DNA from 2 places in the Exiguobacterium sp. 9-2 genome. Region 1 is predicted to be linked to the other one. Evidence: a T-box and tRNA genes for the amino acid it is inferred to sense, from the RefSeq annotation. Region 1 holds a T-box; the other holds one or more tRNA genes.

The links. The T-box of region 1 lies ahead of ileS (isoleucine--tRNA ligase). A T-box ahead of a tRNA ligase gene usually reads a tRNA of that ligase, here a tRNA-Ile.
Region 2: it has a tRNA-Ile gene. The T-box ahead of ileS (isoleucine--tRNA ligase) is inferred to sense a tRNA for this amino acid. The anticodon was not compared.

What each region holds. Positions count from the first base shown of each region.
Region 1 is NZ_CP142850.1:2,007,101-2,010,526, reverse strand. Features, by position in the region: gene VJ374_RS10675 (YggT family protein) at 1-65, shown strand, start outside; gene VJ374_RS10670 (YlmH family RNA-binding protein) at 62-832, shown strand; gene VJ374_RS10665 (DivIVA domain-containing protein) at 857-1,378, shown strand; T-box leader at 1,379-1,619, shown strand; gene ileS (isoleucine--tRNA ligase) at 1,677-3,426, shown strand, end outside.
Region 2 is NZ_CP142850.1:886,001-889,426, forward strand. Features, by position in the region: gene VJ374_RS04540 (Na/Pi cotransporter family protein) at 1-1,622, shown strand, start outside; tRNA gene VJ374_RS04545 (tRNA-Met) at 1,749-1,822, shown strand; tRNA gene VJ374_RS04550 (tRNA-Ile) at 1,834-1,907, shown strand; gene VJ374_RS04555 (alpha-amylase) at 2,023-3,426, shown strand, end outside.

The sequences.
Region 1 (3,426 bases):
CGATTGTTGCCTTTCTCGTCTTGAACTTGGCACAATCCGGTATCCGAGCTATCTTCTTCGTATGAGTGTATATGATCATTATCGTGGAAGCGAGCGGGAATTCGTCGATTCGGTCTTGAACTGGATTGATCACGTGGAAGCGACGTATACGTTTAAATTAACGGATTTTCTAGACCCTCGTGAACAGCAAATTACACAAGAACTCGTCGGTTCGAAATGCGCCCTCTTTTTTGAGGGCGGTTTCGAAGGCGCCGAACGTAAACGAGCAATCCTCGCACCAGACTATTATGAATACAACGCGGATGACTTTGACATTTCCATTTATCGCATTCATTATCCTACTAAATTCGTTGAACTATCTCATCGTCAAGTCACCGGTACATTATTGAACGTCGGATTGAAGCGTGCCAAGTTCGGCGACGTCATCATCCAGGATCAAGTGCAATTTGCTGTCGCGGACGAAGTTGCGACATATATCGAAGCAAACGTCGAACGCGCAGGTAAGACGAAGATTCGTCTTTCGCGCGTAGACGCAGAAGATCGCTTGAAAGTGAAGGAACAAGAGTGGGAAGAGACGCTCGGGTTCGTCAGCTCACTTCGGTTCGATACGGTCGTCAGTGAAATTCTCGGCTTCTCCCGTCAAAAGGCACAGACGCTCATTAAACAGGGTGAAAGTAAAGTGAATTATAAGGTAGTCGATGACGTGAGTTTCATGCTTGAAGAAGGGGATCTGCTTTCCTTACGTGGAACGGGACGCGTTAAACTGATTGCGATTCTCGGATCAACGAAACGGGATCGAATCAAACTACAATACGGTATTTTAAAAGGATAAAAAAATGCGGAGGAGGAATTCATCATGCCATTAACGCCACTCGATATTCATAATAAGGAGTTCACACGAAAGTTTCGCGGCTATGACGAGGATGAAGTGAACGAATTCCTAGATCAGGTCATCAAGGATTTTGAGTTGTTGTTACGTGAGAACCGTCAACAACAGGAAGTCATCCAAAACATGCAAGCGCGTGTCGATTACTTTAGTTCGATGGAAGAAACATTGAATAAATCGATTATTGTCGCACAGGAAGCGGCAGAAGAAGTGAAAGCGAATGCTTCAAAAGAAGCAAGCTTGATCTTGAAACAGGCAGAACGCGAAGCAGAGCAATTGCAAGATGCGGCACAACGCCGGGCACAACGGACGGACTTCGAAGTGGAACAGATGCGTAAGAAAATCGAGCTCTATCGCAATCGCTTCAAAGTGTTGATCGATGCTCAAATGGAATTATTGACGAGCCACGACTGGGATGCATTTGATTTCTCTTCTCGTGGAGCGCTTGACGATGTTCCAGCAGTTGCGTATAATGACGACGATGTCGTATAAATAAAATCAATGATAAGGACACGTCGCATCTTGGACAGTTGACAGCGAATCGGGAAATGGTGGAAGCCCGAGCAACGAAAGAGATGGGATATCCCCTTAGAGTGTATGACTGAACGTTCTCCGAACAGTAAGTCATGCCGGTTCACTCCCGTTAGCGAGTTCTTAAGCGGTCCTGCGTCGTCGAACAGACGAGCAGGATTAGTAGGGTGGTACCGCGAGTTCAGCCAAGCTCGTCCCTATCTCAGGGATGAGCTTGGCTTTTTTTGTACTTTTAAAGCGAAAGGTGAGAGATGGTCAGATGGATTACAAAGAAACCTTATTGATGATGAAAACGGAGTTTTTAATGCGAGGCAACTTGCCAAAACGTGAGCCGGATATGCAAGCACGATGGGAAGAGATGAATCTCTATGCTGCGGTCCAAGAAAAGAATGCTGGAAAACCGACGTTCATCCTTCACGATGGTCCTCCTTATGCGAACGGTGACATCCACATGGGTCACGGATTAAACAAAGTCTTAAAAGACATCATCGTCCGTTACAAATCGATGAATGGCTTCCAGTCCCCTTACGTACCAGGTTGGGACACACATGGCTTGCCTATCGAGACAGCACTTCAAAAAGCAGGTGTTGACCGCAAATCGATGACGGTCGCGGAATTCCGTGAGTTATGTGCGAAATATGCGCTCGAACAAGTCGATCACCAACGTGATCAATTCAAACGTCTCGGTGTTCTCGGTGACTATGACAATCCATATATCACGCTTCAACCAGAATTTGAAGCAGCTCAAATTCGTTTGTTTGGGGATATGGCGAACAAAGGCTATATCTATAAAGGGAAAAAGCCGGTCTATTGGTCACCGTCTTCTGAATCAGCACTAGCTGAAGCAGAAATCGAATATCAAGACAAACGGTCAGCTGCGATCTATGTCGCATTCCAAGTCATGGATGGAAAAAACATCCTTGAGCCGACGGATCATTTCGTCATCTGGACGACCACTCCATGGACGATCCCAGCGAACCTTGGAATCTCTGTCAGTGCGGAATTGACGTATGCGCGGATCGAGTATCAAGGAAAAGGATATATCGTAGCGGAAACACTTGTTCCAGAAGTCATCGAAGCGCTCGGATGGGAAGACGCGACAATTGGACGTGTCTTCAACGGTGCGGACTTCGAGTACGTGAAAGCGAAACATCCGCTTTATGACCGTGAATCACTCGTCATGCTTGGCGACCACGTTACAGCTGAAGCGACGGGTGTCGTTCATACAGCTCCAGGACACGGGGAAGATGACTTCCGTATTGGTCAAGCATACGGGCTTGACGTTCTCTGCCCAGTTGACGATAAAGGTGTCATGACGGCAGAAGCTCCTGGATTCGAAGGCATGTTCTATGAAGATGCGAACAAAGAAATCGGTCTCGCACTCGAAGAAGCAGGCGCTCTCTTAAAACTGTCATTCATCAAACACTCGTATCCACACGACTGGCGGACGAAAAAACCGGTCATCTTCCGGGCAACGCCACAGTGGTTCGCTTCAATCAAAGACTTCCGTGCGGAAATCCTTGATGAGATCAAAGGCGTCCAGTGGGTACCAGAGTGGGGTGAAACACGTCTCCACAACATGTTCAAAGACCGCGGCGACTGGGTCATCTCCCGTCAACGTGCTTGGGGCGTTCCACTTCCAATCTTCTACGCTGAAGATGGAACGGAAATCGTCACACCAGAAACGATTGATCATATCGCGAATCTATTTGCAACTCACGGATCAAATGTCTGGTATGAGCGCGAAGCAGTCGACTTGCTTCCTGAAGGATTCACACATCCAGCAAGTCCGAACGGTATCTTCAAAAAAGAAACGGACATCATGGATGTCTGGTTCGATTCTGGTTCATCACATGCCGGTGTCCTTGCGACACGTCCTGAATTGACACGTCCAGCGGATCTCTATCTTGAAGGTTCTGACCAATACCGTGGTTGGTTTAACTCGTCGCTATCGACAGCCGTCGCAACGACTGGGAAAGCACCATACAAAGCGGTCGTCAGTCACGGAT
Region 2 (3,426 bases), 1.1 Mb from region 1:
TGATTTTTACCTTCATCGGTGGACTTGGGATTTTCCTTTTCGGTATTAAGTATATGGGAGATGGTCTCCAAAAAACAGCGGGAGACCGATTACGTTATATCCTCGATAAGTATACGACGAATCCACTATTAGGTATCTTAGCAGGTATCGTCGTCACGATATTGATTCAATCGTCATCCGGTACGACTGTCATCGTCGTCGGACTCGTGAGTGCAGGTCTGATGAATTTACGACAAGCAATTGGTGTCGTCATGGGAGCGAACATCGGTACGACGATCACGGCCTTTATCATCGGGTTCAATGTTAAAGAAGCGGCACTTCCGGCAATCGCCATTGGTGCTTTCTTGATCTTCTTCTTCAATAAAGAACGTGTTCAGTATATCGGACAGATTTTCTTTGGTTTCGGTGCATTGTTTTACGGTCTCACATTGATGGGGGACGGGATGGCTCCGCTCGAATCAAGTGCCTGGTTCCGAGAGTTGACTGTCTCGATGTCGGATAACCCATTGCTTGGTGTATTCGTCGGAACTATTTTTACAGTTCTTGTTCAGTCGTCATCTGCGACGATTGGTATCTTACAGGAGTTGTATGCTGGTGACATGATCGATATCAAAGCGGCACTACCGGTCTTGTTCGGTGATAACATTGGAACAACGATTACGGCAGTACTTGCAGCACTTGGTGCGTCGATCGCAGCCAAACGGACAGCCGCCGCACACGTCATCTTCAATATCATCGGAACAATTTTGTTCTTGATCGCATTACCAGTGTTCTCAAGCTTCATCGCATGGATTACAGACGCGCTTGGTTTAGAACCGAAAATGCAAATTGCTTTTGCACACGGAACGTTCAATGTCGTCAACACATTGATTCAATGTTGGTTCATCGCACAAATCGCATGGCTCGTTCAAAAAATCGTACCAGGTACGGATACGACGATCGATTCAAAACCGCGTCATCTCGATCAAAACATCTTAAATCAATCTTCTGCGCTTGCCTTAAACCAAGCGAAACTTGAAGTTTTGCGTATGGGTGAATTCTCAAAAGACGCACTTGCAAAAGCACACCGTTACACGCAATCGCATGATAAAAAAGATGTTTCAGAATCCGAGCAGATTGAATATGCGATCAACTACCTGAATACAGAAGTGACGAGTTATCTCGTTAAAATAGCAGCACATGATTTATCAGAACGTGAATCAAACGATCATTCGTTATTGATGCACGCCGTCAATGACTTTGAGCGGATTGGTGATCATGTTGAGAATATCGTTGAATTAATCGACTTCCAGATCGTCAACCGGATTCAGTTCACCACATCTGCGAAGCGAGAGCTTGATGAGATGTATGTCCTGACACAAGAAATCGTCGCTTGTGCGATTCGCGCCGTCGAAGAAGACGATGTCACGCGGGCACGAAAAGTTCTTGAACTTGAAGGGAAACTTGATGCATTCGAACGTTCATTCCGTAAACAGCATGTACTTCGCGTGAATGCTGGTGAATGTACAGGACAAGCGGGAATGATCTTCGTCGACTTACTTTCAAACCTTGAACGAATCGGCGATCACGCTGTGAACATCACGGATCTCGTCCTTGAACAGCGGACAGCATTAATGAACTAAGCGTAGACTTATTTTAAAACAGCTGATTTCGAAAAAAATGAAATCAGCTGTTTATTTTTTTGAAATAGCATATTGACAAGTTTCGTCACATCTCGTAATCTAATAAGAGTAAGAAACATACATCATGGCGGTGTAGCTCAGCTGGCTAGAGCGTACGGTTCATACCCGTGAGGTCGTGGGTTCGACTCCCTCCGCCGCTACTATTACTTAAGGACCCTTAGCTCAGCTGGTTAGAGCTGACGGCTCATAACCGTCCGGTCGCAGGTTCGAGTCCTGCAGGGTCCATTTGGTTGAACGCTTCTCGTTGCAAACGGGAAGCGTTTATTTTTGTTCGCTCGGGGAATAGTAAAGGTATTGTAATAATATTCATACTATAGTAACTAAGGGAGAGCGAAGAGAGATGGAACGTAACCATACGATGATGCAGTTTTTCGAGTGGCATGTAGAGAATGATGGAAAGCACTGGCAACGTTTGAAAGAACGAGCGCCTGAATTGCGTGCTGCTGGCATCACGTCCGTGTGGATTCCACCAGCATCGAAAGGTCAGTCGGATGAAGATACAGGATACGGCATCTATGATGTCTATGACTTAGGCGAGTTCGATCAAAAAGGAACGGTCCGGACGAAATATGGCACAAAGGATGAACTGGTCGAAGCAATCGAAGTTGCCCATGAGAACGATATCGCTGTTTATGCGGATGTTGTCATGAACCATAAAGCTGCAGCAGACGAACTCGAAACGATTAAAGTAGTGGAAGTCAATCCAGAAGACCGATCGAAAGAAATTTCAGAAGAGTTTGAAATCGATGCATGGACGAAGTTTACTTTCCCAGGTCGTAATGGAAAGTATTCGGATTTCGTCTGGACACACGAATTCTTCAATGGAACGGATTTTGACGCGCGCGAAGAAAAAACAGGGATCTTTAAGATTTCCGGAAATAATAAAGATTGGAACAACCAAGTAGATGATGAGTTCGGCAATTATGATTACCTCATGTTTGCAAACATCGACTACAATCATCCGACGGTACGGGAAGAAATGATCCGTTGGGGACACTGGTTCAAGGACACGATCGATTGCCAAGGCTTCCGTCTTGATGCAATCAAGCATATCAACTATGAATTTGTCCGTGAATTCGCGAAATCGATGATGGAAAGCAGCGAAGGCGATTTTTACATGGTCGGCGAGTTTTGGAAGTCAGATCTCGACGATTGCCGTCATTTCCTAGACAGTGTCGACTACACGATTGATTTGTTTGATGTTCCGCTTCATTATAAATTCCATGAAGCTTCCAAGCAGGGAGAAAAATTTGATTTAACGACATTGTTTGCGGATACGCTCGTCGAGTCGCATCCGACGAATGCCGTGACGTTCGTCGACAATCACGATTCACAGCCTGGCGAGTCGCTAGAATCATGGGTGGATGACTGGTTCAAGCAACATGCCTATGCAGCGATCTTGTTACGTAAGGACGGATATCCATGTGTCTTTTACGGGGATTACTATGGCGTCCAAGGACCGACCCCTGTCGAAGGAAAAAAAGAGATGATCAATGCCCTGCTCTATACGCGCTATCATAAAGCATACGGAGAACAACAGGATTATCTTGATGACCCGCACTGTGTAGGCTGGGTTCGTCTTGGTGTCGATGAAATCGAGAACTCAGGTTGTGCCGTGTTGCTTTCGAACGCCGACATGTGCGAGAAACGCATGTTCGTCGGTGAAGAGCGTGCGGGTCAAGAATGGTTCGACTATACAAACCATCAAGATCATCCAGTCGTGATTGACGAAGAAGGATTTGGT